Regions from separate parts of the Polaromonas sp. CG_23.6 genome, predicted to be linked through region 1. Evidence: predicted binding sites of a transcription regulator. Region 1 holds the regulator's gene; each other region holds the start of a gene.
What was found. The regulator sigma-54, encoded in region 1, starts transcription at its own class of promoters, with help from an activator protein. The targets are predictions, from matches to a motif close to TGGCANGNAANCTGCTTT.
Positions count from the first base shown of each region.

Region 2: H4V98_RS19110 (PQQ-dependent catabolism-associated beta-propeller protein) is a predicted target of sigma-54. The motif match lies at 8,238-8,255, and genes of this name have one in related genera.
Region 3: H4V98_RS01170 (CmpA/NrtA family ABC transporter substrate-binding protein) is a predicted target of sigma-54. The motif match lies at 3,844-3,861, and genes of this name have one in related genera.

Region 1 covers NZ_JARXUY010000001.1:907,608-918,180, forward strand. The annotation lists gene H4V98_RS04310 (THUMP domain-containing protein) at 1-799, opposite strand, end outside; gene H4V98_RS04315 (RNA polymerase factor sigma-54) at 1,276-2,826, opposite strand; gene lptB (LPS export ABC transporter ATP-binding protein) at 3,008-3,805, opposite strand; gene lptA (lipopolysaccharide transport periplasmic protein LptA) at 3,810-4,448, opposite strand; gene H4V98_RS04330 (thiol:disulfide interchange protein DsbA/DsbL) at 4,609-5,283, opposite strand; gene H4V98_RS04335 (SPOR domain-containing protein) at 5,365-6,072, opposite strand; gene argS (arginine--tRNA ligase) at 6,147-7,823, opposite strand; gene H4V98_RS04345 (PsiF family protein) at 7,966-8,355, shown strand; gene ggpS (glucosylglycerol-phosphate synthase) at 8,444-9,940, opposite strand; gene H4V98_RS04355 (HAD-IIB family hydrolase) at 9,937-10,573, opposite strand, start outside.
Region 2 covers NZ_JARXUY010000001.1:4,034,261-4,044,833, reverse strand. The annotation lists gene H4V98_RS19155 (sigma-54-dependent Fis family transcriptional regulator) at 1-135, shown strand, start outside; gene H4V98_RS19150 (alpha/beta fold hydrolase) at 346-1,470, opposite strand; gene pqqA (pyrroloquinoline quinone precursor peptide PqqA) at 1,561-1,635, shown strand; gene pqqB (pyrroloquinoline quinone biosynthesis protein PqqB) at 1,719-2,636, shown strand; gene pqqC (pyrroloquinoline-quinone synthase PqqC) at 2,652-3,428, shown strand; gene pqqD (pyrroloquinoline quinone biosynthesis peptide chaperone PqqD) at 3,529-3,747, shown strand; gene pqqE (pyrroloquinoline quinone biosynthesis protein PqqE) at 3,764-4,879, shown strand; gene H4V98_RS19120 (ABC transporter permease) at 5,066-5,941, opposite strand; gene H4V98_RS19115 (branched-chain amino acid ABC transporter substrate-binding protein) at 5,923-7,143, opposite strand; gene H4V98_RS19110 (PQQ-dependent catabolism-associated beta-propeller protein) at 7,143-8,180, opposite strand; gene H4V98_RS19105 (ATP-binding cassette domain-containing protein) at 8,604-9,332, shown strand; gene H4V98_RS19100 (hypothetical protein) at 9,504-10,169, shown strand.
Region 3 covers NZ_JARXUY010000001.1:231,555-242,127, forward strand. The annotation lists gene H4V98_RS01150 (MFS transporter) at 1-1,104, opposite strand, end outside; gene H4V98_RS01155 (hypothetical protein) at 1,109-1,669, opposite strand; gene H4V98_RS01160 (PAS domain-containing sensor histidine kinase) at 1,926-3,059, shown strand; gene H4V98_RS01165 (response regulator transcription factor) at 3,075-3,746, shown strand; gene H4V98_RS01170 (CmpA/NrtA family ABC transporter substrate-binding protein) at 3,895-5,310, shown strand; gene ntrB (nitrate ABC transporter permease) at 5,319-6,191, shown strand; gene H4V98_RS01180 (ABC transporter ATP-binding protein) at 6,181-7,062, shown strand; gene H4V98_RS01185 (nuclear transport factor 2 family protein) at 7,059-7,505, shown strand; gene cynS (cyanase) at 7,546-7,989, shown strand; gene H4V98_RS01195 (hypothetical protein) at 8,159-8,410, opposite strand; gene H4V98_RS01200 (hypothetical protein) at 8,554-8,733, opposite strand; gene H4V98_RS01205 (hypothetical protein) at 9,522-9,713, opposite strand; gene H4V98_RS01210 (hypothetical protein) at 10,083-10,244, opposite strand; partial or broken gene H4V98_RS01215 (hypothetical protein) at 10,504-10,573, shown strand, end outside.

The sequences.
Region 1 (10,573 bases):
AAGATACGTCGCTGCCGAACACCGGCGCGGTGGGTTCGGTGATCGCCGCTTCGGCCTGGTCGAGCAGGCCTTCCCAAACGTGGCCCTGAAAGGGCAGGTATTTCTGGAAGGCAAAGCGGCGGTTGATGCCCGGCGCGATGTTGCAGGCGATTTGCGCTGCCTCGATGGCGATGGTGCCCGAGCCGCAGCACGGGTCGTACAGCGGCACGCCTTGCCTGCACTGGGCGTCCCAGCCGCTGGCGGCAATCATCGCGGCGGCCAGCGTTTCCTTCAGCGGCGCATCGCCCTTGTCCTCGCGCCAGCCGCGCTTGAACAGTGGCTCGCCCGAAGTATCGATGTAGATCGTCACTGTTTCGGTGGTCAGGTGGACATACACGCGCACGTCGGGCCAGCGCGTGTCAACGCTCGGGCGCACGTCATTGAACTTGTGCCGGAAGCGGTCGGCAATCGCGTCCTTGATCTTCAGCGCGGCAAAGTTCAGGCTTTGCAGCGGGCTGTGCTGGGCGGTGATCTCGACCTTGAAGGTCTGCGCGGGCGTGAACCAGACTTCCCAGGCGACGCTGGCCGCAGCGTTATACAGGTCCTGCTCGCTGCGGTACTGGCCATGCTGCAGCTCGATCAGCACGCGCTGGGCCAGCCGGCTGTGCAGGTTGAGCTGCAGCGCTTCGCGCCAGGAAGCCTGAAGCTGCACGCCGGCGCGCCAGGCCTTGCCTTCGATGCCGGTGATGCGCTGGACTTCGGCGGCCAGCAGGTTCTCGACACCAGCGGCGCAGGGAAGGAAAAGTTGGAGTTGGTTCATAAGTTAGGTCACTTTGCCGGGCGCAACGTGCGGCGCCGCAGCGGGGTTGGATGAGAGCCCCTGGCTACATCAGGGCGAACGGATAGAAAGTATTTGAACAGGGAGTCCGGGAACTGGCTTCAACAGACCGCAGGCGCAGCGAACGACCGTGAGGGCCACATCCCCCACCAGCAGGGGCCGCGGGACTGGCTTCGCCAGACCGCAGGCGCAGCGGCCCCCTCGGGGGGCAGGGAGTTACGCGAAGCGAACGACCGTGGGGGCCACATCCCCCACCAGCAGGGGCTGCGGAACTGGCTTCGCCAGACCGCAGGCGCAGCGGCTTCCTCGGGGGGCAGGGAGTTACGCGAAGCGAACGACCGTGGGGGCCACATCCCCCACCAGCAGGGGCCGCGGGACTGGCTTCGCCAGACCGCAGGCGCAGCGGCCCCCTCGGGGGGCAGGGAGTTACGCGAAGCGAACGACCGTGGGGGCGACATCTACAGGGTTTTGCGCAAATTTGTTGGCGCAATGCGCAGCGCTTCTCGGTACTTGGCCACCGTGCGGCGGGCGCATTCAATGCCTTGTTCCTTGAGCATTTCTGAAATCTGGCTGTCGCTGAGCGGCTTTTTCGGGCTTTCGATTGCTATGAACTGCTTGATGAGCGCGCGTACCGCTGTGCTGGACGCATTGCCGCCGCTTTCGGTGCCCAGCCCGGAGCCAAAGAAATACTTCAGCTCGAAAGTGCCAAACGGCGTGCCCATGTACTTGGCGGTGGTGACGCGCGAAATGGTCGATTCGTGCAGGCCCAGCTCGTCGGCGATTTCGCGCAGCACCAAGGGCCGCATGGCGAGTTCGCCGTGGATGAAGAAGTTTTTCTGCCGCTCGACGATGGCGTTGCTGACGCGCAGGATGGTGTCGAACCGCTGCTGGATGTTCTTGATGAACCAGCGCGCTTCCTGCAGCCGCTGCTGCAGCGCGGGGCCGCCGCCCTTGCCGCCATGCTGGCGCAAGGCACTGGCGTAGATGTCATGGACCCGAAGCCGGGGCATGACGTCGCTGTTCAGCGTGACCTTGAAGCCCCGGCCGGCCTTGACGACCAGCACGTCGGGAACGATCAGGTTGCGTTCGACATTGGCAAAGCGCCGGCCCGGCTTGGGGTCAAGCCGGGCGATCAGGCCAATCGCACCCTTGATGACCTCTTCCGGGCACTTGCACAGCAGCGACAGGCGTTTCACATCGCGCTTGGCCAGCAGTTCCATGGGCTGCTGGCAGATCGCCAGGGCGGCGCGCGACTCGATGCTGTTCTTGCTTTCGAGCAGTTGCAGCCGCAGGCATTCGGCCAGGGTGCGCGCGCCGACGCCGGCGGGCTCCATGTGCTGGAGCAGCTGCAGGGCGATGGCGAACTGCTGCGCCAGTTCTTCGGCCTGCTCCGGGTGGTCGCTGGCCAGTCCGGCCGCCAGCGACGCCAGACTGTCTTCCAGGTAGCCATCGTCATTGAGCGACTCGATCAGGAAGTGCAGGGCGGCGCGGTCGAGTTCGGACAAGCGCAGGCCGAGCGCCTGCCGGTGCAGATGGTCTTGCAGCGACTCGTGCGCGCCGGTCAGGTCGGACGCTTCGGCGTCGCTGTCCTCCAGGTTGTTCTTGCGCGCCGGCGCGTCGCCGCCCCATTCGCTGTCGTCAGGCGAGGACTCAACCGAGCCATCGCCGTCCCAGCTTTCCTCCAGCGCCGCCTCGGTGCCGGCCTCTGCCGTGGTTTCAGACTCTTTTGAGGTGCTGGCGCTTGCTGTGTCTGTGTTGATAGCTATTGAATCCGTAGCGGACTCAAATTCACGGCTGTCCTGGCTGACCGGGGTGTCGATGTGCTCCAAGCCAAATTCCTCGCGCGGCGCACTGTCGTCCGCCAGTTCGAGAAAAGGATTTTCATCGAGCATCTGCTCGACTTCCTGGCTCAGCTCCAGCGTCGAGAGTTGCAACAGCCTGATGGACTGTTGCAGTTGCGGCGTGAGCGCCAGATGTTGTGAAACGCGAAGGGACAGCCCTTGTTTCATAAAGCCCCCACGCTCCCCGCTTCGCGTGGTTCGCTGCCCCCTGAGGGGGCTGGCATGGCTTCGGCATGGCCTTCCCGCCCGTGCCAGTACCGGCCGCAGGACCGGCTTTTCCGGACTGCAGGCGGGGCGGCCCCCCGGGGGGGCAGCGCAGTACACGAAGTGACAAGCGTGGGGGCCATACTCACATTTTGAAGTGTTCGCCGAGGTAGACCCTGCGCACTTCGGTGTTGCTCACGATCTCGGCCGGCGTGCCGTTGGCCAGCACATGGCCGTCGCTGATGATGTAGGCATGGTCGCAAATGCCCAGTGTCTCGCGCACGTTGTGGTCGGTGATCAGCACGCCGATGCCGCGCGACTTGAGAAAACCGATGATGCGCTGGATCTCGATCACGGCAATCGGGTCGATGCCGGCAAACGGCTCGTCCAGCAGGATGAAGCGCGGCTGGGTGGCCAAGGCGCGGGCAATCTCGACGCGGCGTCGCTCGCCGCCGGACAGCGACAAGGCCGGCGAGTCGCGCAGATGGCTCACGCGCAGGTCCTTGAGCAGCGCATCGAGCCGCGACTCGAGCTCGGTGCGGCTCAGCGGCTTGCCAGCGGCATCGCGCTGCAGCTCCAGAACGGCGCGCACATTTTCCTGCACGCTGAGCTTGCGGAAAATCGACGCTTCCTGCGGCAGATAGCTCAGGCCCAGGCGCGCACGCAGGTGGATCGGCATGTGCTCGACCGGCTGGCCGTCGATGGAAATCTGGCCGGCGTCGGCGCGCACCAAGCCGACGATCATGTAAAACGACGTGGTCTTGCCTGCGCCATTCGGGCCCAGCAGGCCGACAACCTCGCCTTTTTTCACCGACAGCGACACGTCCTGCACCACCAGCCGGCTGCCGTAGGATTTTCGCAGTCCCTGCGCCACCAGGCTGCTGGGCGTGTCAAGGCGCACGGCGCCGTCTCGCGCAGGCGCCGTTTGTATCGTTGCACTCATGGGTTCAGGGCGCTTTCGGGGCTTTGATGGTGCCCAGCCTGGTGCTGGGGCGTAAAACGGGCGCTGGTCCGCTGGGCGGCGGGGCGGTGGTGGCAGGCACTGTGCCGCGCGGCGACAGCATGGCGCGGACGCGTCCACCGGGATTGGCAGCGCTGGCGTTTTTCGCACCGGCATCGACAGTGAATACGTCGGTGTTGTTGTCGTACACGATCAGCGCACCGGAAGTTTCGTCGCTCAGCGTTGCCCCCTTGAAGCGGCGGACCACGGCGCGCCCGATGAACTTGACCAGATCGGCACGGCTGTCGTATTCGATGCGCTCGCCTTCGCCTTCGATGTATTCATCGACGCCGTCGCGCTTCTTGCGGTAATACGCCAGCTTGCCCGGCGCTGCCGTGGCCACAGCCAGCTGGTAGCCTTCCGGATCCTGGCTGACATCGACCTGTGCGCCCCGGATGATGGTCGTTCCCTTGGTGATGATGACATTGCCGGTGAAGACGCTGGTCTGCTTGAGGTCGTCATAGCGCAGGGCATCGGCCTCGGCATTCATCGGTTTGTCGCGGTCGGCCTTTTCGGCTGCAACAGGCAGCGCCACGCCTGTGGCAAGAAAAGCCATCAGGAGGAAAGAAAAAAAGGAGCGTTTCATAAGGCACGAATCTTGCAGCTGCGGGTTTTGCCATTGTAGCCATGCAAGGGCTGGCAAAACCTTGCAGCGCCTACTGGAGCGCAGCAAGGCGCAAGAAAACGGCTGGAGCCGTTGCCCCTGGCCGTGTGCGAAGCCCCAAAAGGCCCGGCGGCGCGGTGCTTCAGGGCTTGGCGGCGGCAGCTGGTGCCTGGCGCGACTGGGCGATCAGGGCGTCGGCAACCTGCAGCGAGCGCTCCAGCGTCTTGGCCTGCGTGCCAGAGGTGAAATAACGGCCATTGATGCCCAGGGCGGGAACGCCGTCCAGCGCATAGGCGTCCTGCAGCTGGGTGGCTTTGCGTGCCTTGGTGGTGACGGAGAACGAGTTGTACAGCTCCATGAACTTCGCCTTGGGAATGCCCTGCTTGTCCACCCAGGCGCTGATCTGGTCGGCCGTGTTGAGCGGCTGCCTGTCGACGTGGATCGCCATAAACACCTTTTTATGCAGCTCATCGACCTTGCCCAGACTTTCCAGCACGTAGTACAGGCGTTGCTGTGGCTCGAAATCAGGCCGGAAGGCGATGGGCACGCGGCGCACCGCCACATCCTTGGCCTGTTTTTTGCTCCAGGCGTCGAACATCGGCTCGAAGCCGTTGCAATGCGGACAGTTGTACCAGAAGAATTCGACCACCTCGACTTTTCCGGCGGGCGCTTCCGTAGGGGCCGGCTTGTCCAGTGTGAGGTAGTCAGAACCGCTTTGAAAGGCCTTGGCCTGGGCTTGTGCCAGCGAGGGCAGGGCGGAAATACCGGTAGCCGCAGCCAGCGAGACAGCTGAAATTGAAAACGCGCGACGTTGCATTGATTTTTTCTCCTGATGTCAATATCGACAAGTGTTGGATGCAGCACGGCCGAAAAGTTCAGCCGCTGCCGGATTTAGGACTTAACGCTGTACCCGGACCAGTGCCGTTTCGATCGAACTGTTGTCCAGCCGGTCCTTGACGCGGTCGGCATCGTCTTTTTTGTCGAACGGTCCGACACGCACCCGGTACACGGTGCGACCGGCCTGTTCGCGCTCGGTGACTTTTGCCTGCATGCCGAGCAGCAGCAGCCGGGCGCGCTGCTGTTCGGCGTCTTCCGGGGTGCGGTAGGCGCCAGCCTGAATGAAATAGTTGAAAGGATCGGAAGTCGCCGAACTGAAGGCCGGGGCGTCGGAACGCGACTTTGCCAGATCACCCAGCGGGTCGGCGGACGCGGGTCGGGATGGTTTGGCAACCGCTGTCGGGGCAGACGCCGCTGTCGTGGGTGCCGTCGCGGTTCTCGGCGGTTTCGCGCTGCGGTCGGGTTTTTTGGGGTCTTCCGGTGTCAGCACTGGGGCCGGCAAGTTGCCGGCGGTGGAGGGTTCGGCTGGCGGGCTTAATTCGCCCGAGGCCGACGGCGCCGGATTCTTCCCGGCCAGTGGCGCGTTGGGGTTCCAGTCCTTGTTCTTGCGGGCTTCCGCGGCGTCGCTGTCCGGCGTGTACATCGGGCTCTTGTTCAGGAAGGGCACCGGCACCTTGGTGACGTACACCGCCACTGTGAGCGCGATGCCCAGGCCGACCAACGCGCCGATCACCAGACCCAGCAGGGTTCCACCACGTTGCTTTTTCATACCGTATTCCCGCGACTTGACCGTAACTTGCATATGAGCTGGATGCCTTTTAAAGAGTGAAGTTTTCAAGTCGATTACATCTTGCGCGGGGCACTGACGCCCAGCACTGCGAGGCCATTGTGCAACACCTGCGCGGTGGCCGCTACCAGTGCCAAGCGTGCCAGCCTGACGGCTTCGTCGTCGACCAGAATCCGTTCGGCGTCGTAGTAGCTGTGGTAGCAGGCGGCCAGTTCGCGCAGATAGAACGCCACGTCGTGCGGCGCAAAGCCGTCGGCGGCATGGCTGAGCATGTCGGGGTATTTGGCCAGCAGCAGCATCAGCGCCTGGGCCTGCGGGCTGGTCAGGGGCGACAAATCGACCTGTGCCAGGCTGGCCTCGTCGCCGCCCCAGGCGGTCAGCACCGAGCAGATGCGCGCATGCGCGTACTGCACGTAGTACACCGGGTTTTCGTTGTTCTTGGCCAGGGCCAGGTCGATGTCGAAGATGTATTCGGTGTCAGGCTTGCGGCTGAGCAAAAAGAAGCGCACCGCGTCGGCACTGGTCCACTCGATCAGGTCGCGCAATGTGACGTAGCTGCCGGCGCGCTTGGAGATCTTGACCTCTTCGCCGTTGCGCACGACGCGCACCATGGTGTGCAGCACGTAGTCGGGGTAGCCCTGCGGAATGCCGGCGTTGGCCGCCTGCAGGCCGGCACGCACCCGGGCGATGGTGCCGTGGTGGTCCATGCCCTGGATGTTGACTGCTTTGCTGTAGCCGCGCTCCCATTTGGCCAGGTGGTAGGCCACGTCGGGCACGAAGTAGGTGAACGTGCCGTCGGTCTTTTTCATGACCCGGTCCTTGTCGTCGCCGTAGTCGGTGGACTTGAGCCAGAGCGCGCCATCTTGCTCGTAGGTCTTGCCGGCGTCCTTCAGGCGTGCCACGGTGGACTCGACGCGCCCTTCGGTGTAAAGGCTCGATTCGAGGTAATAGTTGTTGAACCTGACCGAAAAAGCCTTCAGGTCCAGGTCTTGCTCATGGCGCAAATAAGCCACGGCGAACTGGCGAATCGCGTCGATGTCGTCGACGTCGCCCGAGGCAGTGAATTCGCGATCGTCGGCGCTGACAGTCTTGCCAGCCATGAAATCTTGCGCGATGTCGTCGATGTAGTCGCCGTTGTAAGCCGATTCGGGCCACAGCGCATCGCCCGGCTGGATGCCCCTGGCGCGCGCCTGCGTGCTGTTGGCCAGGGTCTGGATCTGCACACCGGCGTCGTTGTAATAAAACTCGCGCCAGACATCGGCGCCCTGCGTGGCATAAAGGTTGCAAATGGCATCGCCCAGCGCCGCCTGGCGGCCATGGCCGACATGCAGCGGGCCGGTCGGGTTGGCCGAGACAAACTCGACGATCATTTTGCGGTCGTGCGCCAGCGGCCGGGTGCCGTAACCGCTGCCGGCGGCCAGAACCTCGCGAACGGTTTCCTGCTTGGCAGCGGGCTTGAGGCGAATGTTGATGAAGCCAGGGCCGGCAATTTCAATCGCCTCGACCCAGCGGTCAAACGCCGGCATCGGCAAGAGCAGGGCGCGCAGGGCCTCGGCCGTTTGGCGCGGGTTCTGTTTCAGCGGTTTGGCCAGCTGCATGGCCGCCGTGCAGGCGAAATCGCCATGCGTGGCGACCTTGGGGGACTCGAAGGCGGCTTTGTCGCCAGCGCCCGGAGACAGGGTTTGCAGTGCGTGGGCAAGGTCAGAGAGCAGGTCTTTTTTAATCGAAAGCATCACTGGATTTTACGGGGAAGCCAATCCGGACCGATTTGGCACGCGGTCCGGCGCAAACCCGGTCATCGAATCCGCTCGGAGCCGCGTTATGGACAAGATTTCCGGTCGGAAATCACCTCTGTTCCCATTTACTGGAATCACCATGAACAAACCGTTGTCTTTGATCGCCGTTGCCTTTGCCCTGACGATGGGCCTGTCTGCCGGAGCCCGTGCCCAGAGCGCGCCAGCCGCATCACCAGCACCCGCGCCGGCCAAGATGGCCCCGGCGCCGGTGGTGTCGCCTGCTTCCCCGGCCGTGGCACCGCCGGCCAAGACCGCCCAGCAAAGCAAGATGGCGACCTGCAACAAGGACGCTGCCGGCAAAAAGGGCGATGAGCGAAAAGCCTTCATGAAGGAATGCCTGAGCGCCAAAAAAGAAGTGACCGCAGCCGCACCTGCCCAGCAAAGCAAGATGAAAACCTGCAATGCCGACGCCACCGGCAAAAAGGGCGACGAGCGCAAGGCCTTCATGAAAGAGTGCCTGAGCAAATAAGCGCCGCTATTGCCCGGCAGGCATCAGCGCAACAATCGGTTGCTGCATCACCCGAAGCGCATGACGCCGCCGGTGATGCGCCCCGTTTTCAGGGCGCCGGCTTTTCGTCAGCCGTCAGCTTGGCGAACTGGCTCATCACATGCTTTGTCCAGTAGGCCAGGTCGTATTTCCTGACATGCGCCAACAGCCGCTGCATGCGCTCGCTGCGCTCTTGCAGCGGCATGTCCAGCGCCTGGTCCAGCCCTTCGTCCATCGAATTTCGGCTGAACGGGTTGACGAGCACCGCATCGCTGAGTTCCATGGCCGAGCCGGCAAACTCTGACAGCACCAGCACGCCGGACTCGCCATTTTTGGCTGCGACAAACTCCTTGCAGACCAGATTCAGGCCGTCCCGCAAAGGGGTGATCCAGGCAATGTCGGCGGCACGGTAGGCGCATACCACTTCCTCGAAAGGCATGGGCGTGGTGGACAGCATGATGGGCAGCCAGCTCATGGTGCCGAAGTGGCCATTGATGCGCCCCACCAGTTGCTCGATCTTGGTCTGTTCGGCCTTGTAGACCGCCATGCCATCGGCCGCCGAAACCGTCACCAGCAGCAGCTTGACCCGTCCAGCCAGCTCGGGCCGGCGCAGCAGCATCCGCTCGAAGGCTTCGAGCTGCTGCCGTGTGCCTTTGGCATAGTCCACCCGGCTGACGGAAACGATCAGGATTTCGGCGTTCATGTCGCGCCGGATGTTGGCCGTGCGGGCCCGGCCATCCTCGGAATCGACGGTCTCGGCAATCAGGTCGGGTGAGGTGCCGATCGGCCAGGTGTCGATCAGGATGCGACGCCCCTGATAGTCCAGGTGCGTGGTGACCACCGTCTCCGACATGGCCATGCCGGTGGTATGGATCGGCTCGGGCACGGGCGCCTCGTGCCGGACAATGCCCGCACGCAGGCCTTCGGCCAATGCACAGAAATTCTGGCTGTAGCGGGGTATGTGAAAGCCCACCATGTCGCAAGCCAGCAGGCTGTCCAGAATCTCGTCGCGCCACGGCATGATGTTGAAGACATCGGCGGCGGGAAACGGCGTGTGATGCAAGAAGGCAATCTTCAGGTCCGGCCGCAGCTGGCGCACGAACTTGGGCACCAGCCACAGGTTGTAGTCATGAATCCACACCACGGCGCCCGGTGCAGCATGCTCGCAGGCCGCCTCGGCAAACAGCCGGTTGACTTCGCGGAACGTGGCCCAATGGGTGTTTTCGGTGGAATAAAGCCATGGAAAAGAGTTCAGCACCGGCCAAAGCGCTTCTTTGGATGTCACATGGTAAAACTGGTTGATCTGCCCCGCATCCAGCGGCAGGCGCACCACGTCGTACGCGCCAAAGCTGTCGCTGAGCGTGATGCGGCGCTCGAAATTCGGCGTTTTTCCGGCGGGCGATTTTTTCCAGGCGACCCAGACCGCCTTGTCGACATGGCTGAAAAAGCGCTTGATGGTGGGCAGGATGCCGTTGGGGCTGCGCGGCTCGCGCAGCACGAGCTTGCCGTTCTCCATGACTTCTTCATAGGGCTGGCGGTGATAAACAATGACGAGTTCGGTATTCATTTTTTTTCTCCTTGGGTGAGTCCGTGAAAACGCTGCAGGGCTTGCAGCACGCCGCCGGCGCCTTCCCACTCGCTGTGGTGCACGTTGGCCATGCCCGCCAGGGCCTGCTTCAGCAAGGGCTCGCTATTGGCCACGGCCACACCGGCCAGTCCGGTCTGGAACAGCGACAGGTCGTTCAGCGTGTCGCCCGCCACCAGCGTGCGCTCGGGCGCCAGGCCCAGCGCTTCAAGGGTCTTGAGCAGGGTCGGGCCTTTTTGCACGCCGCGCGGCAGCACATCGAAATACTTCTCGGCTGACAGCAGCACGTCAAAGCCCATCGGCATGAGCAGGTCCCGCGCGGTGTGCGCCAGCGCCTCATCGGTGTAAAAGCAGGAAACCCTGCGGCCTTCAATCACCGTCTGTGGCTTCAGGTGCGGATGGTCCTGCAGGACGACCTGGATCCGCTCCCGTGCATCCGTGCCCCACGCGGCATCAAGCCAGGCTTCCACCGCCGTCAACGGCAGGAACTGCGGGCCGGTGTAAACACTGGTGCCCACGTCGGCAATGATGTGGTCTGGCTGTAGCGGCAGATCGTCGAGCACGTCCTGCATGGCGGTCAGGCTGCGGCCACTGGTGTAGATCAGCACGATTTCA
Region 2 (10,573 bases), 3.1 Mb from region 1:
GTCGCCTTGTCCGCCATGGCCCGGATGCTGCGCCAGCACCAGGGCAACGTGTCGGCTACTGCCAAGGCGCTCGGGGTTTCGCGCAATACCATCTACCGCAAAAAAGACCAGCTGCCGCCGGATGTCTGGAAATGATGCTGTGCCGTCGTCCTGCGCTATGGGGTGTCGGTCAGCGCGAAATTACCCCGGATTTTCTCTGGACGATTGGCTTTTATTGCTACTGAATTAATAGCTGTTGAGGAATTCAGGATAAGCGCAAAATGCCTTTTTGATACAAAAAATCATCGACTTCCTGAAGTCAAGCCCTGTGGGTCTGGCTCCGGCCGGTTTCGTGTCTTGAAAATTTCAAGGGGCCGTGCGGGGCTGGCGGACTGCCTTTGCCAGCGTGTCGCGCACACCCGGCTCGCTGGCCAGATGGCCTGCCAGCGGCCAGTGCGCTCTGGCCAGTCCGTTTCGCAGCGCTTCCTGCTGTGCCACCCAGCGGCGGGTGTTCCTGGGTGGACAGACCGCATCAAAGCGGCCATGCACCCAGTCGCTGGGAATTGCGCGCAGCGCCAGGCGGCGTACGGCGCTGTCCAGCGTGCCGGGGCGCACAAAGCCTTTGTGCCTGAGGTAATGGCCCTGAATCCGGAATTTTTTCCAGCCACTTTGGTCCGTGCGGCTGGTACGCGCCTGTTGGAGGTTGGCCAGGCTGCGCCGCTGCTGGCGTTTGATCTGCGCCCAGGCGCGGCGGTGCGCATTGGCGCGCTGTCGCGGGTCGCCCGGTGGCGCATTCTCCACACTGGCCGAGTGGACCACGCTGCGCCACAAGCCGCTCAGCGCCGAGCGCAACTCCAGCAAATTCCAGCAGCGCACAACGTTCCGTGCGGCGACACCGGGCGTTGCCGATTGCAGCATCTGCCCAAGCCGTGCAAGCACCCGCGCGTCGCCGCTGTAGGGCGCGCGCGGCCAGTAAGGGCTCTGCAACACCGCGCGGTCGCGCCTGGGATCGGGGCGGAGAAGGCCAAAAATTTCCCGGCGCGTGAGCGCAAAAGCGCCGCGCAGTACCAGCCGCGTGACCCTGTCCGGGTGCGCCTGGGCATAGCGCAAGGCCACCACGGTGCCCCACGAGCCCGCCAGCAAGGCCCAGCGTTCAATGCCCAGGTGGCGGCGCAGGGTCTCCAGGTCAGCCACCAGCTGGTCGGTGTGGTTGCCCGCCAGCCGGGCTGCCGGGCGCGACCGGCCAGCGCCGCGCTGGTCAGGCAGCACGGCGCGCTGGCGGCTGAGTTGAAAGGGTGCAAGCAAACCCGGATGGCACGAGGCGCCAGGCCCGCCATGCACCACCAGCCAGCATTCGCCGTTTGGCGCCCCGCAGTCGCGGTAAGCCATGCGCGCACCGCGACCGGTTGCCACAAAGTGGGGTGAATGCCAGCCGGTATCCGGTTTGGCCTTTACGGCTGGAGGGGTAGGGGGCGTGGTTTGATTTGGCATTGAAGTTGCATTACAGTGGGCGAGCCGGTTGCTGCCGAAAGCGGTGACAGGTTTGTAATCATCCCTTATTCCAACCACTGGAGACTCATCATGCAATGGACCGCCCCTTCTTTCACTGACCTGCGTTTCGGTTTCGAAATCACGATGTACATCGCAAACCGCTGAGCCATTTATACCGCCGGGGAACGCAAGCTTTTGCGCTCTCCGGCCGGTTTTGGCTGGTTTTCTTTTTTTCCGGAATTTGATTCATGCATTTACGCGTTCTAGGCTCGGCAGCAGGCGGCGGTTTTCCCCAGTGGAATTGCAATTGCCCCAACTGCGATGGATTCAGGCGCGGCACGTTGAATGCGCAAGCCCGCACCCAGTCGTCGATTGCCGTCAGCGCCAACGGTGAGGACTGGCTGCTGGTCAACGCCTCGCCCGATGTCCTGACCCAGATCCGCGCCCATCCCGAATTGCAGCCTGCCCGCACAGTGCGCGACAGCGGCATTGCCGCCGTGCTGCTGATGGATGCGCAGATCGACCATGTCACCGGATTGCTGATGCTGCGCGAACGCGCCAGCCCCTTGCCCCTGCTGGCTACCCCTGAAGTGCTTTCAGAGCTTGGTGAAGGCTTCCCCATCACCCGCATCCTGTCGCATTACTGCGGCATTCAGGCGCTGCCGCTGCGGCCCGACGCCAGCTTGCAAACCGTCCCCGGATTGCCTGGCCTGGCGCTGAGGCCCATCGTCCTGTCGTCCAAGCCTCCGCCTTATTCTCCGTTTCGCAATTGCCCGCGTCCGGGCGACAACATTGGCCTGGTGATTGAAAATCCTGAAAGCGGCGCGCGCGTGTTTTATGCGCCTGGCCTGGGCGAGGTCACGCCTGATCTTCTGGACCTGATGGGTAAATGCCAGATGGTGCTGGTCGATGGCACGTTCTGGACCGAAGACGAAATGCAGCGCCTGGGCTTGTCAAAAAAGAGCGCTGCCGCAATGGGCCACCTGCCGCAAAGCGGTCCCCAGGGCATGATTTCCCAGCTTGACCGACTCCCGCCGGGCGTTCGCAAAATACTCATTCATATCAACAACACCAATCCCATCCTCCAGGAAGACTCCGCCGAACGCGCCCTGCTGGCCGCGCATGGCATCGAAGTCGCCTGGGATGGCATGCAACTGGTTTTCTGACTGCCGATTTATTTCATGGAACTTGCGCAAACCCAACAGCCCGATTTGGCCGGCGACCTGGCCGCGGCCTGGACGCGGACAGAGTTCGAGGCTCGCCTGCACGCCCAGGGCGCGGGCTACCATATCCACCACCCTTTCAATGTCCGCTTGAACAGCGGCCAGTGCGCCCCTGAAGAAATACGCCACTGGGTCAGAAACCGCTTTTACTACCAGATCTGCATTCCGCGCAAGGACGCTGCTGTCCTGGCCAACATGCCCGACCGCGACCACCGCCGGCTGTGGATCGAACGCATCCTGGACCATGACGGTTATGGCGACTACACCGGTTCGGCCGCTGGCGGCATTGAGGCGTGGACGCGCCTGGGCGAAGCCGTCGGTATCCCGCGTGAAGAGCTCTGGTCGCTGCAGGGCGTCGCGCCCGCTGTGCGTTTTGCCTGCGATGCCTATGTGAATTTCGCGGCCAGTGCGCCCTGGCAGGAAGCCGTGTGCTCGTCGCTGACCGAAATGTTCGCACCGCAAATCCACAAGGACCGCCTGGCCGGCTGGCCCACGCACTATCCGTGGATCGACGCAGAGGGGCTGAATTACTTCAGAAGCCGTATTCCGCTGGCGGGCCGGGATGTGGCGCACGGGTTGCAGGTCACAATCGACCACTTCACGACCCGCCCGGCCCAGCACCGGGCGCTGGATATTTTGCAGTTCAAGCTCGACATTCTGTGGAGCATGCTCGACGCCATCGAGAAGGTCTGCCTCAATCCCAATCAACCCCACGCCACCCCCGCCAAGGACTGACATGAACGCTGGAGCCTCATCGCCTGCTTCGCCCGCTGTGCCTGGCGAACAAGCGCCGCAGACCTTGCCGGCACTGCCCAAACTGTCGCGGCTGTACCGCATGCAATACGAGAAGGTGCAGTCGGCCTGGGTGCTGCTGTATCCGGAAGGCATGGTCAAACTCAACGACAGTTCTGCCGAAATCCTGCGTCGCTGCAATGGCGAACGCAGCATTGACGCCATCGTGGCCGACCTTGAAATCCTGTTCAATGCCAAAGGCATTGCGCCGCAGGTGCGTGACCTGCTGCACGAAGGAATGCGCCGTGGCTGGATTGTCTGAAGGGATTTTGTCCGGCATGGTTAACGATGCCGTGCCGCCGCCGCTGTGGCTGCTGGCCGAGCTGACCTACCGCTGTCCGCTGCATTGCGTGTTTTGTTACAACCCGACGCAGCACGCCCGTCTGCAAGCGGAGATGAGCACTGCGCAATGGGTCGATGTGATGCGCCAGGCGCGTGCGCTGGGTGCGGCGCAGCTTGGTTTTTCAGGCGGCGAGCCATTGCTCCGGGATGACCTTGAAGAACTGGTGCAGGAAGCCCGGCAACTGGGCTTTTATACCAACCTGATCACTTCGGGTGTGGGCCTGACCGAAGCCCGCGCCCGCCGGCTGAAAGACGCCGGACTGGACCATGTGCAGCTGTCCTTCCAGGATTCGACGCGCGAACTCAACGATTTCCTGAGCCATACCAAAACCTTCGAGCTCAAGCAGCGCGTGGCGCGCCTGATCAAGCAGCACGACTGGCCCATGGTGCTCAACTGCGTGCTGCACCGGCACAACTTGCCGCATGTGGACAAGATCATCGAGATGGCGCTGGCCCTCGATGCCGAATTTCTGGAACTGGCCAACACGCAGTACTACGGCTGGGCCTGGACCAACCGCGACCACCTGATGCCGACGCACGCACAGCTGATTGAAGCCGAGGCCGTGGTGCAGCGCTACCGCGCCGAGTACGGCACGCGCTGCCGGATCCTGTTTGTCGTTCCCGATTACTTTGAAGAGCGTCCAAAGGCCTGCATGAATGGCTGGGGTTCGGTGTTCCTTGCGATCGCGCCTGATGGCGTGGCCTTGCCCTGCCACAACGCGCGCAACCTGCCGGGCCTGCAACTGCCACGCGTGCAGGATCAGCCGCTGGGCGATATCTGGGTGCGCAGCCAGGCCTTCAATGCCTACCGGGGGGAATCCTGGATGCAAGCGCCGTGCCGCGACTGCGACGAGCGGCACAAGGATTTCGGCGGCTGCCGCTGCCAGGCTTTCCAGATCACCGGCGATGCCACGCAGGCCGACCCGGTGTGCAGCAAGTCGCCGCACCATGACAAGGTCGTGCGACTGGTGCGCCAGGCACCGGCAGGGCGCGAGCAGCCCATCATCTTTCGCACCGACGCAGCGTCGCGCGCGCTGCACCCGGAAAATTGAACCGGTGGTCAGGTTCGATGGAATCTGGCTGCGGTTTTGTATGGGAAATGTGTTTAACGCACGGCGGACTCAAAAGTGAAGTGCCGCACCTGCAGGGTGTGACAGTGTTCAAAAATGAATTTACCCCTGCCGCGTACGGCGAATATCGCCCGAACGGGCAGGACGCCGCTGTGCGCCGGGTGCCGTTCAAGCCGCGCCGCGCTGCCGGATCCAGCCGCGCTGCGGGTCGTAGCCCCACCAGGCGAGGCAAAAAAAACACGCGCTTCCTGCCACCACCACTAACAAGGACAGCATGTTGACTTGCCCGTACATGGCAAAGCGCAGTGTTTCGACCACATGGGTAAACGGGTTCCACTGGGCCAGCCTGAGCATCCACCAGGCGCCCGACTCTTCAAGCCGCCACAGCGGGAACAGCGCCGGGCTGATGAAGAACATCGGGAAAATCACAAAGTTCATGGTGCCGGCAAAGTTTTCCAGCTGCTTGATGTAGACCGACAGCATCAACCCCAGTGCGGCCAGCAACGTGGCCCCGCTGACCATGGCGAGAAACAGCAGCGGCACATGCTGCCAGCTCAGCGTGACGCCAAAGGCCCGCGCGATCAGCAGGAACACCGCCATCTGCAACACCGACAGGCAGGTGCCGGCCAGCAGCTTGAACCCCAGCAGCCAGCCGCGCGGCAGTGGTGCGGTGAGCAGCAGGCGCATCACGCCCATCTCACGGTCATAAACCATGGACAGCGAGCTTTGCATGCCGTTGAACAGCGCCACCATGGCCAGCAGGCCAGGCACCATGTAGACCTGGTATTCGACATAGGTTTCGTAGGGCGGCACGATGGACACGCCGAACACGCTGTGAAAGCCCGCCGAGAACACCACGAACCACAGCAGCGGCCGCACCAGCGCGGACGCCAGCCGCGACGGTTGGCGCAGGAACTTGTTGATCTCGCGGCCAACCACAGCGCGCAGCGCGCGCGCGAGGTGTGGCAGCCGGGCCGGTGCGTCATCCGGCAAGCCGGTGGCCGCGGGACTGGCCAAGCGCGGGTTCAGGGGCTCTGTCTGCATGCCGATTCCTTTTCATCCATGCCCAGTGTGTCAAGGACTTCGGTAGGGTGCAACACCCCTTCAAGCGGCGCCACGCCGGCCACGCCGTCGCCGTGTGCCAGGAACATCGGCTGGCGCAACTGCCCGTCCCATGGCCGAAATGACAGGCGCTGCCCTTTGGCGCCATCGAGGTAGACGTTGCCGCCACGCAAGCGCTTGAGCTGCTGCGCCAGGCCGGCCTTGGGGTCGTCGGCCAGCACCGCTGCCACGGCCTTGACAGCGACCCAGGCGGCCCAGTCATGGCTCTGCATGGGTCGGCCGGTCAGCTTGTAAAAGCGTCGCGACAACGGCTGTGCACCACTGCGTTCCCCGTGCGGATGCCAGGCCAGCGCCATCAGGCCACTGCTGCCCACCACCGGGCGCGGCCATTGTGTGGCGTAGGGCAGGGTGCGCGCAAATTCCCCCACGCTGTCGGCCACGGCCACCAGCTCATGCTCGCGATCACCGGTGAGCAGGCGCGTGTTGGCCAGGTCTCGCTCGCGCGGATCGGCGCCGAGCTTGAAGGGCCGGTTCTGAATAATTTTCAGGCCGTAGCGCTGTGCCGACCGGCTCAAGGCCTGGGCCTGCAGCGCATCCTGCGGCTCGGGGCCTTGCAGCAGCAGGAGCTTGCGCCAGTTCCGCGCCACCAGGTACTGGGCCAGCGCATCGCTGCGCATCTGCGCGCTTGGCAAGGTGTGCAGCAGGTGGCCCGCGCATTGTTCGCCGCGCAGCACATCGTCTTCGAGGCTGATGTTGAAGACCATGGCGCCGCCCAGTGCGGCGGGTGCCTGCTGTACCAGCTGCTGCAGTGCGGGCGCAGGCAGGTCGGCCAGCACATGCTGCACCTTGGCGGCCTTGAGCTGCGCCAGCGCCGCCGGCAGGGCCTGCGTGTCGGCAATGGATAACCCGATCACCTTGAGGCTCAGGCCCAGCACCTCCAGTTCAATGCCGGATTCCTCTGCCGCCATGCGGGCTGCCGCCAGCGGGCGTCCGTGCGGATGTCCGGGATAAGCCTGCTCCAGGCGGTGGGGCGCATAGCGCGCATCGTCCGACTGGCTGATGACCGCCACCGTGACAGGGGTTGGTGCCGCCAGGGCCGCCACAGAGATCCCGCCCAGCAGCCCTGCAGCCGCCAGGGCCACCGCCCGCCGCCAGGCATTCCGCGGGCCTTCAGTGCAAGCCATCAGGGCTGCACCAGCACGCTGTGCGGCACGCGCCCGGCTGCCACGCTGCGCACCGCCTTGCCGGCGACGGTATCGACCAGGGTCATGTCGTCGGACAGGCCGTTGGTCACATACGCGGTCTTGCCGTCCGGGTGCACGGCCACGCCCCAGGCGCGCTTGCCGACCAAAATGGTGTTGCGCACCTGGCGACTCGCCTGGTCCACCTCGGCCACATGGTTGGCCCGTCCCAGCGTCACCCATACGGTTTTTCCGTCCGGGCTCAGCGCCATGCCCACCGGCGTGATGTCGCTGGCACGCATGCCCTTGAGCTTGAACTGCAGCGTGTGTTTGACGGTCTGGTCCTCGGTGCTCAAAATGCTGACGCTGGCGCCCAGTTCGTTGCTGACCCACAGTTCCTTGCCATTGGCGGCCAGCACAAGGCGCCGGGGGCGGTTGCCGACGCGGATATTCTTGACCACTTTTTGCTGTGCGACATCGATCAAATGAACCACGTTGGCCACCTCGGAGGTGACATAGGCATGCTTGCCATCGGGCATCAGCAGAATGCCCTCGGGCTCGACACCCGTCTTGACTTCAAACAGCTTGGCCCGGCTTTGCAGGTCATAGGCTGCCATGACACTCTCGTCCTCAATCGAGACAAAAGCGGTCTTGCCGTCGGGGCTCAGGTCGAAGATTTCAGGGCTGTCGCCCAGTGGCATGGTTTCGGTCATCTTGGCGCTGGCAAGGTCCACCCGCCCCATCTGGTTGCTGTCGCCGCAGGACACATAAATTTGCCGGTGGTCCGGGCTGAACTGCATGTGGCGCGGTCGCTTGCACACGTCGATGGCCGAGAGGCGCAGGCCCTGCGTGTCAAACACCTGGATGCGGTTGTCCTTCTCGCTGGACACATACACGCGGTTGGGCGTCGGCGCAGGCAACTGGGCCCGCGCCATCGACAAAAAGCCACTGACGGCGATGCTGGCGCCCAGCGTCAGCGTCGAGCGCAGGAAGCGGGCCGGTCGATAGCTTTTCCGGGATTCGAGAGCCGTGGGATGCATGGTTTTTCTGGCGCGTTGATGTAATGAATGAGCACGCTGCAGGACGCATCGACGCTGAAAGCAAAAGCGGGGCCAAAACAAGGGGTCTGCTTGTGGGTTCATCCTGCGTTTTTAACAGTTGTGGGTCTATTGGGTTCAAACCTGTTGACCTGTCTGATGCCATGCCTTTGTTTTTGCCTTCCCCCTCAGTCTGCTGCAGCGAACTGGATTTCGGGCATTCGTTATACGCCCCGCGGTTCGCCTGTGCGTATCGTGAAACTGCTGCAGGGTGCGTTCCTGCAAGGCGGCACTCACCCGTTACGATCAGAATCCGGACTATCTTTCAACCCGGGCCTATGCGCAGGCCCTCCTGAAAACGCTGGCGCATGAAAAGGCATTGTTGCGCCGCATGCACCTCTTGGCGGCAACGACCCTCTCAAATTCATGAATCTTCCTTTACCTGTCAACATGCCTCTGCTGCAAGCCCGCGACCTGCACAAGTCCTATGCGGGCAAGCCGGCGCTGCTGGGCGTCAGCCTGCAATTGTTTGCCGGCGAAATGGTCGCCCTGCTGGGGCCCAACGGCTCGGGGAAATCCACGCTGATGCAGCTGCTGACCGGTTTGTTCAGTCCGGACAGCGGACACATCGAGGTGCTGGGCTTCAACATGCGCACCCATGCAAGCCGCGCGCTGGCCGGGCTGGGCGTGGTGTTCCAGCAAACCGCGCTCGACCTTGACCTGTCCGTGCAGGCGAATCTGTTGTTCCACACCGACCTGCACGGCCTGCCCCGCCGCAGCGCGCGCGACAGGATTGCCGAAGCCCTGGCGGGCATGGCACTGGACGGGCAGGCTGGTGCCGTGGTGCGCAGCCTGTCGGGCGGCACTCGTCGCAAGGTCGAACTGGTGCGTGCATTGCTGCACCGGCCGCGCGTGCTGCTGATGGACGAAGCCACGGTCGGCCTGGACCCGGGCTCGCGGCAGCAGTTGCTCGCCACTGTCCGCAAGCTGGTGAGCGAGAGCCAGGTCGCCGTGCTGTGGGCCACGCACTTGATGGAAGAAATTGAAGTGGCCGACAGGCTGCTGTTCCTGCAAGGCGGCACGGTGCGTTTCGAAGGGAGCAGCGACGCCTTCAAGGCGCAGTTTGCAGACGATCCGGTGATGGGGAAATTTTGACGGGCTCTCCCGGGGCTTGACGGCGACGAGTATCTTTTTCCTTTGCCAACGCAGGACGAGAAACAGGTTAGGGGATTGCGCTCTTGAACTGAAGGCGCGCCTGCCGTAGTGTGCTGGGGCGCTTTCCTCTTCTTTACAAACCCCCTTTATCAATTCTTCAAGGGACCCATCATGCATTCACGTCTGAAATTTGCACTTCTTGCCACTTCCGTCATGCTCGTTGCCTGCGCACCCATGCCTTCGACGCCGCAAAATGCAATGAGTTTCTTTGTCACCAGCGCCAATCCGGGTCAAGGCGCCAACTTTGGCGGCCTGGCCGGTGCCGACGCCTATTGCCAGCAGCTGGCCACGGCGGCCAATGCCGGCAACAAGAACTGGCGCGCCTACCTCAGCGCCGCACCCAGCGCCTCAAGCCCGGCGGTCGATGCGCGTGACCGCATCGGCCGTGGCCCCTGGCAAAATGCCAAGGGCGTGATCGTGGCCACCAGCGTAGACAACCTGCACAGCGCCAGCAACCAGCTCACCAAGCAGACCGCGCTGACGGAAAAAGGCGAGGTCGTCAATGGCCGGGGCGATGCGGTCAACATGCACGACATCCTGACCGGCTCCACCCCGGACGGCCGACTGGCCACGGCGGCCAAGGACACCACCTGCGGCAACTGGACCCAGAGCGCAGAAGGCTCGGCCATCGTGGGCCACCATGACCGCGACGGCACCAACCCCGATCCGGTCGCTAACGTTTCGTGGAATGCATCGCACGGCACGCGCGGCTGCGGCATGGACGCGCTCAAGTCCACCGGTGGCGCAGGGCTGATGTACTGTTTTGCTGCGAATTAAAAATTTTTTGGTTTGAGTCGGCAGGTTGCCACGCATTTTTATGCGTTGCCAGCTACTGTCTCGTCAAGCGCAAGTGTCGGGTAGAGCCGCTTGCGCTTGAAGCGGCCATTCTTGGCCGTGAATTGCCAGTTGACCTTGGCCTTTAGACTGTTTGCATGGGCCTGCCGGGTGGCGATCTGGCTTCAAATGTCTTGACGCTGTCAAGTCGTCGGTCAAGACCTTGTTTTGCCGGCTTTAGCTCCCCAGCGCCATGCTCCATGGTTGCCACCAGAGCTGCGCTGGCCCTCGGGCAATCCCATAGTCAGCTTTCCTCCAGGGCTTGAACTGCGATACCTGGCGGTTCAGTGCCATCTCCAGATATTCCTGGAATTTTTTTGAGTCGCTCAATCTTGCGCTCGCTCATA
Region 3 (10,573 bases), 680 kb from region 1:
GGCAAAAATGACCAGATTGAAAGCTGACAGCGCGCGTCCGGCCAGACTGGCCCGAAACGACATGCCGACAGCCGGCTGGGCCAGGCCCAGGACACTGGAAGTCATGCAAAACAGTGCCCAGCCCAGCCAGCCGGTGGCCGTGCCGGCGAAAATATTGAACGCCAGCACCGCCAAACTGAGTGGAACCCCCCAGGCGATCAGGCGCGTGGCCGACCAGCCACGGCGGGCCAGGTGGGGGTTGACCATGCCCCAGCTCCAGAAGGTCACCAGCATGCTGGCATTGATGCAGAAAAGGCCGGTGGCCGATTGCAGCGGAGTGTTGCCGGCCACCCGCACCATCCACGGCCCGGCCCACAGCGTCTGGATGGCGACCATGCCGCCATAGTTGAAGAAAGCCAGCGGCGCCATCTTGTGAAAATAGCGGCTGCGCCAGATGGACGCATAACCGGCTTCGTCATGAATGGCGCTTTCTGCATTCAACCCGGCAGGCGTCGGCAGCGCAGTCGCCCGCCAGCCCGGCACGACCCAGGCAATCGCCGCCATCGACAGCAAAATCAGCACGGCCAGCAACCAGAACAGGGGGCGCCAGCCGGTCAATGGCATCAGCCACTGCACTGGCAGCGTCGAGGCCAGCATGCCAAGCGAGCCAGTCATGAGCATCCATGAATTGGTGCGCAGCAGCGTGGCCGCGTCAAACCACCGACGGTAGCCGGTCAGCGCGGTCATGAGGCAGGCTCCCACACCCATGCCAACCAGCACGCGCGCGGTCAGCAGCCCGGCAAAACTGGTGGCCACTGAAAACGCCAGGCAGCCGACCACCGCCAGGCTCAAAAATCCCAGGATGACGTGCTTGGGCCCGTGCCGGTCCAGCCAGGTGCCCAGCGGCAGCTGGACAGCAGCAAAGCCCAGAAAAAACCCGCCCGCCAACAGCCCCAGGTCGCGCGCCTGCAGCGCGAACTCCTGCGTCAGCACCGGCGCCAGTGTGGCGATGATGGCGCGCAGCACCGCCGCGAAAAAGTAAGCCGCCGCAAACGCCAGAAAAACCACGGTGGCTGCCCGGGCGCCCAGCCGGTCTGGCGAGATGGCGATGTCTTTGGGCGTCACGGCGTCATTCAAACTTCAGGCTGGAAAAAAATGTTTCGGCCACCTCGGGTGCAATGCGCGGCGCATATATCACCACCTGGAACAACTGCGAGCCCTGCGCAAAATACGCAGCCTGTCCGCTGACGGCGGTGCCATCGGCGCGCTGCCCCTGCGCCTGCAGGCGGGTAACGGGCGTGCCGGGCGATGCACCGGGAATTTTCAGGGGCAGCGGCTGGCGGCTGGCGGGTGCGGCCTTCATGTTGGCCAGCGTCAGGTCTTGCCACAGCGCCAGCACCGGCGCCGCCTGCAAGGGGTCGCCCACATCCGCGATAGCGACGGCAAAGGTGGCACCGTCCGCATCGCAGCCCAGCATCGACAGTTGCGTCGGCCGCCCGCCCAGGGGAACAACCTTTTGCGCCTTGTCGGGTTTGCACGGCAGCAGCAGGCTCAGCCGCGTCCCTTCGGGCCGCACGTCGCGCCAGTTGAGTGCCGGGCTGCAGGCGGCAACCAGCGATAGCACCGATACCAACGCCAGCACGACGCCTGGAAAACGCGAAAAATGTGGAAAAGTCAGGAATCTGGACATGGAGGCGGTCAAAACGTGTGGAAGCTGGCCGAAAAAAGGGGCCAGTTCCACACTTTACCTTCAGCAGCGCCTTGCCACAGGCCAGCAGCATTTGGGTAACACCGCAGGCACCGCAATGGTGCTGCGCCTGGCGCCCCGGCGCACCCCATCGGGCATGATGCTTGCATGATTTTTCGGCATGTGCAAACAAGACCCCAGACCGGACAAGCCCCTGGCGACCGGGCAGCCCGGCCTCGGGCAGGCGGCCCTGCGGGACATGCTGGCGCAATTGCTGGAATCCACCGGCGAAGGCATCTACGGCATTGATCTGGACGGGCGCTGCACCTTCATCAACCGCGCCGGCGCCGAGCTGCTGGGATATGCGCCGGCCGAACTGCTGGGCCGGAACATGCATGCAGTGGCGCACCACTCGCATGCGGACGGGGCGCATTATCCCGAGCAACAATGTCCAATCTTCAAGGCGTTTAGGGAAGGCCTGCCCTGCCGCATCGACAGCGAGCTGTTCTGGCGCAAGAACGGCAGTGGACTTGCGGTCGAATACTCGTCTTATCCCGTGATTGAAAATGGTGCGGTTCAGGGTGCGGTGATCACCTTTACCGATGTTTCGGCCCGCCGCCAGACCGAGGACGCCCTGCGCCAAGCGCATGCGGTGCTGGAACAGCGGGTGAGCGAGCGCACCCAGGCGCTGTCCGGGGCACTGCAGCAGCTGCGCGAACTCTCGGCCTATGCGCACGGCGTGCGCGAGCAGGAGCGCACCCGCATCGCGCGTGAAGTGCATGACGAACTCGGCAGCCTGCTGGTGGCGCTGAAGATGGATGTCGGCTGGCTGGACAAGCGCCTGGGCGAGCAGCCCGGGCGCAGCGCGGGCGAGGCGCAATCGATGCGTGAGCGCATGCGCGGCAAATGCCAGAACATGAGCCGCCTGATCGAATCGGCGGTGGACAACGTCGGCCGCATCATCACCGACCTGCGCCCCAGCATCCTGGACCACCAGGGCCTGTGGGCGGCGCTGGACTGGCAGGCGCACGAATTCGTGCAGTCGGCCGAACTGGCCCTGGACTGGGAAATGGACGTGGCCGGTGCCGTGCCGCTGCCCGAACCGTCGGCCATTGCCATCTTTCGCATCTTTCAGGAAATGCTCAGCAACGTGGGCCGCCATGCACAGGCCAGCCGGGTGGCGATTGCCATCCGTGCCCGTGCGCAAGACATCAGCATCACGGTGCAGGACAACGGCCAGGGCGCCCACGCCGACGCCTTCGAGGCGGCCAATGCTTACGGCGTGATGGGCATGCGCGAGCGGGCGCGCCACCTGGGAGGCAGCCTTCAAATTTCAAGCCAGATCGGGCTTGGCAGCACGTTCCATCTTCGTATCCAGCTACTGAATAAATAGCAGAAATTACCATCTATGACGCCTATCCGCATCCTGATCGGCGACGACCATCGCATCGTGCGCGAAGGCCTCAAGCAGGTGCTGGCCGATGCGCCTGAAATCGATGTCGTGGCCGAAGCTGACACCGGCCCCGACGTCCTGCAGCGCGCCCTGGCGCTGGGCGGCGACAAGGGACTTAGCGCCGTACTGCTCGACATCGCCCTTCCCGGCCGCGACGGGCTGGACGTGCTGCAGGCGCTGAAAAAAAACTGGCCCCGGCTGCCGGTGCTGATGCTCAGCACCTACCCGGAAAAGCAGTACGCAGTGCGCTGCATCAAGCTGGGCGCGGCCGGCTACCTGAACAAAAGCGCCCATTCCGACGACATGATCGCCGCCGTGCGCAAGGTGGCGGCCGGCGGCCTGTATGTGTCGGCCGTGGCCGCCGAAGCACTGGCCGGTGCCATGGGCAGCGGCACGAACAGGCCCGGCGGCGCCAGCGGCACCGAGTCGCTGTCGCACCGCGAGCATCAGGTGTTCCGGTTGCTGAGCACCGGCAGGTCCGTGGGCGAAATTGGTGCGCAACTGGGGCTGGCGTCCAACACCGTCAGCACCTACCGCCTGCGCATCCTTGAAAAGACCGGCACCAGGAACGATGTGGAACTGGCCCTGTACGCCGAGCGACATCGCCAGGCACCTTCGGGCGGCTGACGGCTTCGTTCCCGAGGGCAGGGGTGTAGTGACTGCCCTACAAGACGTCGTGCAAGCCACCGCCAAATCAGGGCTCGGCCGCCCGAGGGCCTGCGGGTGGCCCGCACCTTGCAAGGCCAAGTGCATCTTCTTTTGAAAGGTGCGCGCCATGTCTGACTACTTTTCCCCCTACGACGCCGACCAGCCGCTGATGCTCAAGTGCAGCTGCGGCAAGGACCACACCGTGGCCGATCACCATCAGGAGGTCAGTGCAGACGGCGCAGTGGCGGAGTTGCGCCGGCGCAGCCTGAGCAGCGAGTTCGAGGCGTATTCCAACGCCTTCATCGAAGCCACGCTGGTCAAGGCGATTTTCCCGCAAGATGCAGTTCGCCGGCGCTTTTTGCGCGCCGTCGGCAAGGGCACGGCGATGGCCGCGATTTCCAGCCTGCTGCCGGTCGCCAGCATGCAGGCGATGGCGCAGGAGGCCGGCAAGAAACCCGGCTCGCTGGAAAAGACCAACCTGAAGATCGGCTTCATTCCCATCACCTGCGCCACGCCGCTGATCATGGCGCACCCGCTGGGCTTTTACAAACAGCAGGGCCTGAATGTCGAGGTGACCAAGACGGCCGGCTGGGCATTGATCCGCGACAAGATGATCAACAAGGAATACGACGCCACGCATTTCCTCAGCCCGATGCCGCTGGCCATCTCGATGGGCCTGGGTTCAAACGCCACACCAATGAACGTTGCCACCATCCAGAACGTCAACGGCCAGGCCATCACGCTGGCCATGAAGCACAAGGACAACCGCGATCCGAAGAACTGGAAGGGCTTCAAGTTCGCCATTCCCTTCGAGTTCAGCATGCACAACTTTCTGCTGCGCTACTACCTGGCCGAAGCCGGGCTGAACCCCGACACCGATGTGCAGCTGCGTGTCGTGCCCCCCGCCGAAATGGTCGCCAACCTGCGCGCTGGCAACATCGACGGATTCCTCGGCCCGGATCCGTTCAACCAGCGGGCGGTGTACGAGGAAGCCGGTTTCATCCATCTGCTGACCAAAGACCTCTGGAACGGCCACCCCTGCTGCGCCTTTGGCACCAGCGCCGAGTTCATCCAGCAAAATCCCAACACCTTTGCTGCGCTCTACCGCTCGGTGCTGACGGCCGCCGCCATGGCCCGAGACCCGAAGAACCGCGAAATGATCGCCAAGGTGATTGCGCCCGCGCAGTACCTGAACCAGCCCGAGGCGGTGATCAACCAGGTGCTGACCGGCAAGTTCGCCGACGGTCTGGGCAACATCAAGAATGTGCCGGACCGGGCCGACTTCGACCCGATGCCGTGGCAGTCGATGGCGGTGTGGATGCTGACCCAGATGAAGCGCTGGGGCTACGTCAAGGGCGACATCAACTACAAGCAGATTGCCGAAAAAGTCTTTTTGCTCACCGATGCCAAGAAGTACATGAAGGAACTCGGCCAGAAGACGCCCGACGGCGCCTACCCCAAGTTCACCATCATGGGCAAGGAATTCGACGCGGCCAAGGCGGACCAGTACGTCAAGAGCTTTGCCATCAGCAAATCCGCCTGAGCACGGTCATGAAAATGTTCAAAACCATGGGCTTCCGGGCGGGCCTGGTGTCGGCGCTGCTGCTGCTGGTGTTTTTGGTCGGCTGGCAAGCGGCCACCCGTACCTCAACCGTCACAGGCCCGGCCGGTGCACCTGCCTTGAGCGCCGAACAGATCGAATACCAGAAAATGATGGGCAAGGACGCCGGCAGCGGCAAGGGCTCGGGCTTTCCCACGCCCTTGCAAATGGGCCAGACATTTGTCGCCCAGCTGAGCGACCCCTTCTATGACCGCGGCCCGAACGAAAAGGGCATCGCCATCCAGCTCGGGCATTCGCTGGGGCGCGTCGCGCTCGGCTTTTTGCTGGCTTGCATCGTAGCGATTCCGCTGGGCTTCGTGATCGGCATGTCGCCCCTGCTGCGGCGGGCACTGGACCCGTTCATCCAGGTGCTCAAGCCGATCTCGCCGCTGGCCTGGATGCCGCTGGCGCTCTACACCATCAAGGACTCGTCGGCCTCGGGCATTTTCGTGATCTTCATCTGCTCGATCTGGCCGATGCTGATCAACACCGCCTTTGGCGTGTCGGCCGTCAAGCGCGAATGGCTCAACGTGGCCGCCACGCTGGAAGTGAGCCCGCTGCGCAAGGCCTTTCTGGTGATCTTGCCGGCCGCAGCGCCGACCATCTTGACGGGCATGCGCATTTCCATGGGCATTGCCTGGCTGGTGATCGTGGCGGCCGAAATGCTGGTGGGCGGCACCGGCATTGGCTACTTTGTCTGGAACGAATGGAACAACCTGTCGCTGACCAACGTGATCTTTGCCATCGTGGTGATTGGCGTGATGGGCATGCTGCTGGACCTGATGTTCGCGCAACTGCAAAAGTGGGTGACCTATGCCGAATAAACCTTCCGCCGTATCCAGCCCGGTGGGGCCCAGGCCTTTCGTGCAGATCGAGGCGCTGGCCAAGTCCTATCCGGGCAATGCCGAGCCGGTGTTCGACGAGGTCAATGTCCAGATCGAGCGCGGCGAATTTGTCTGCATCATCGGCCATTCAGGCTGCGGCAAGACCACCATTTTGAATGTGCTGGCCGGGCTGGAAACCGCCAGCGCCGGCCATGTGTTCATGGACGGACGTGAAGTGTCCGGCCCCAGCCTGGAGCGCGGCGTGGTGTTCCAGGGCCATGCCTTGATGCCGTGGCTCACAGTGCGCAAGAACATCGCCTTTGCGGTGCGCTCCAAATGGCCGGACTGGCGCGCCGCACAGGTCGATGCGCAGGTCGAGAAATACGTCGCGCTGGTGGGCCTGACGGCAGCGCTCGACAAAAAACCGTCGGCGCTGTCGGGCGGCATGAAGCAGCGCGTCGGCATTGCCCGGGCCTTTGCGATCGAGCCCAAGATGCTGCTGCTTGACGAGCCCTTCGGCGCGCTTGACGCGCTGATGAGCATCGTGCGTGAAACCCGGCAGTCGGTGTTCATGATCACCCACGACGTGGACGAGGCGGTGCTTCTGGCCGACCGCATCATGCTGATGAGCAACGGCCCGCAGGCCCGCGTGGCCGAGATCGTGCGCAATACCATGCCGCGCAACCGCCAGCGCGCCACGCTGCACCACGACCCGGCCTACTACCCGATACGCAACCACCTGGTGGATTTTCTGGTGACGCGCTCCAAGGACCTGTCGCATGGCAGGGCACCCGCGCACCCGCCCACGGTCGAGCCGGGCCGCGCGGCTGTCCCTGCAGTGGTTCCTCCCGTGCTGAAAGCCGTCGCATGAATACCACTGACATGCCCCGTCCGCCGCTGCCGCCCTTCACGCTGGAAACCGCGCGCGAGAAAGTGCAAAAGGCCGAGGACGCCTGGAACAGCTGCGACCCCGACCGGGTGGCGCTGGCCTACACCCAGGATTCGGTCTGGCGCAACCGGGCCGATTTTTTCTCGGGTCGGCCGATGATCCGCGAGTTCCTGAAGCGCAAATGGGCGCGGGAACTGGACTACCGGCTCAAGAAGGAACTTTGGGCCTTCACCGATAACCGCATTTCAGTACGCTTTGAATACGAATGGCACGACGACGCAGGTTTCTGGTTTCGCTCCCACGGCAACGAGCAATGGGAGTTCGATGCACTGGGCCTGATGTGCCGGCGCGAGGCCAGCATCAACGACGTGCCGATCAAGGCAGCCGAGCGCCAATTCCACTGGCCCCGTCCCGTGGCCGCCTGATCCTTCTCTTTTTTACTCTCGCCACAACCCAAGGAAGCACATGAACCGCAACGACATCACCGAAAAAATCATCACCGCCAAGGTCAGCCAGGGCATCACCTGGGACTCCGTGGCCAAGGCCGTCGGCCTGAGCAAGGAATGGGTGACCGCCGGCTGCCTGGGCCAGATGACCTTTGACACGGCGCAGGCGGCCACCATTGGAGACATCTTCGGATTGACCGAGGAAGAGCGCAAATGGCTTCAGATCGTGCCCTACAAAGGCTCACTGCCGACCGCCGTGCCGACCGACCCGCTGATCTACCGCTGGTACGAGATCGTCAGCGTCTACGGCACCACCATCAAGGAGCTGATCCACGAAGAATTCGGCGACGGCATCATGAGCGCCATCGACTTCAGCATGGACATCGTGCGCCAGCCCGACCCCAAGGGTGATCGCGTCAATGTGGTGCTGTCGGGCAAGTTCCTGCCGTACAAGCAGTACTGAAGCGGCCGGCCGTGCTTGGCTGGCAGTGCGAGGTGCTCAGCCCGAAACACTGCGCTACGCAGGTGGTTTCAAGCTAAACAGAGCGCAGATGCCCTGACGGGCAAGTTCCGAACATTGGCAAGCGCTGGAATTAACCGACCCATTTGCTACAAAATTAATAGCTATTAGCTCAATATCTGCCTTCGCCGTCATTGGTTTTTCTCCTTCCCCCGCTGAGGTAAGGCCGGGAGGGGGCCTCCCCGAACAGGTCTGCATGCCAGAACGACTTTTGCCAGTAATGTAAAGACGCTCTGGCAACGCTGCGGATTCGATCTCTGCGTTTTAGATTTATTTCTTTGGCTTTGGTTGGTTTTTCTGTGGTTTTAGGGTTGAGCGCCTGCCCGGCGGGAGGAAACTTTTTTATGGCAGAAAAGAAAGTCACTAAAGAAAGTTGCCTGGAGGCGGAACAGGGTCAGAGCTGGACGCTCCGACGGGCCTTCGCTTTACTGGGCCCTTGGTTCCCTGATCGTTGGCCCGGAGCCAATGCCGTCACTGGCTGTTTCTAGCGCTCACTCGTCCACAGCTTCACGCTCTTTCGGTTTTTACCGGCTTTTGCAAATTGAAAGGTTGACCAAGAGCAACATCCTGGAAATTTGCATGCATTTTTTTACGCTCAAGTTTCAAAATCTGGGGATGGGCATTCGCGGATGAAATGGCGCTAATAACCTCAACGGCAATGTGATCTGCCTTGTAGGAATGTCCCATGCAACGTCGAATACACATATCACGCAATTTTCGGCCGCTTGGGTTTTGCAGCAATTTTTTGCTGACTCAACGACATCTGACTCAGACTGAAAACGCCACGTCGGGGTCGCCGGATTGAGAACTGGCGGGGCCATCGGGCACCCAGGTGGTTAAAGGTCATGCTACTTGCACCAGCGGAAACCAGGGGGAAACCATCCGGTTTTTCGTCTACACCCGCGCGCCAGTGTGCAAGCGCTAGGGCCCAGGGGATGCGTTTTGCGACATTGCCGAAAAAAAGCCCACCTGACAGTGCTGTCCAGCCCCGTCACAGGCCTTGTCGAATGCGACTGAACTGGCGGGCCTCCAGATGGCAACACAGGGATGTGTGTCCGAAAACAGACAAACCGCATAGAACAGCTCAAAAGTTTTACCGCAGCCCTTCCAACATGACCTTGAGAAGTTCGAATGGAAAGTCCACCGTAAGGACCGAAAAATAGCAAACTGACAATCGCCCAACCTGGATCTCTTCAGATTTTTTACATATTAAAACAATTAATTTGTGTATAACCAATCAAAATGCGTGGTCAAGCATTTTTATCAAAATTTATTGCGTATCAAGAATATCTATTTTTTTAAATATGTAATGAAAATTCATTCATTCATTCATTCATTCATTCATTCATTCATTAATTAAGCCAGTGCGCGTTCTGAGCTGATTGGCATAAAAACCAAGGCAATGCATCGGCTTGATCAGGCAATGACTCTTGTCCTTTAATTAATGCTCATTGCATCGCGTGCCAACAGTTCTCTCAAACAGATTGCCCAATCCCGACAATGCCATCTAACACTGTTTTATTTATGTTGTTTGTAGCTGCATTTGTAAAATAACAATAAACCTTCAAAATGACCACGTCAGATAAACTTGCAAAGTTTTTAAAAACCAGATGGACAAGCAAGTTTGCTGCTTTACTGCTGCTTATGGGAATCAGCCATTCAGCCATGGCGCAGACCTGTGCAGTCAGTCCAAATTGGGCGCAGGCTAGCTCTTACGCAGTCGGAAGTATTGTCAAATATACAGATGAAAATCTATATATTGCCAAAGTACTCACACAACCCGGTATTCGACCCACCATTAGCACTTATTACTGGGCGTTGAAATCAACGTGTACGGCGCCAACGCCAACGCCAACGCCAACGCCAACGCCTACACCAGTACCGGCACCTGCCGTTGTCTGTGGAAGCACTGTATGGGTGACGGGACGGCAATATGTCGCCGGAAACGTTGTCTCCTACACGGATGGCAACCTGTATGTCGCCAAGTTCAGCAACCCCGGTTACAACCCGACCGTCAGCACCTACTTCTGGTCGCGTTACTCGTGCGCGCCTACGCCTACGCCTACGCCTACGCCTACGCCTACGCCTACGCCTACGCCTACGCCTACGCCTACGCCTACGCCTACGCCTACGCCTACGCCTACGCCTACGCCTACGCCTACGCCTGCGCCTACGCCTGCGCCTACTGGTGTTTGCACAAGCACTGTGTGGGTCGCCGGACGGCAATATGTCGCCGGGAATGTTGTCTCCTATACGGATGGCAACCTGTATATTGCCAAATTCAACAACCCAGGCTACAACCCGACCATCAGCACTTACTTCTGGTCGCGTTATCTATGCAGCCCTGCGCCAACACCAACACCAACACCAACACCAACACCAACACCAACACCAACACCAACACCAACACCAGCACCCACGCCTGTACCCACACCAGCGGTTAAATTTCATGGTCGATTTGACTTCACCAATCCAGCAGCGCCCCGTTACTCCTGGTCCGGATCTTCCATGTCGGCGCAGTTCACGG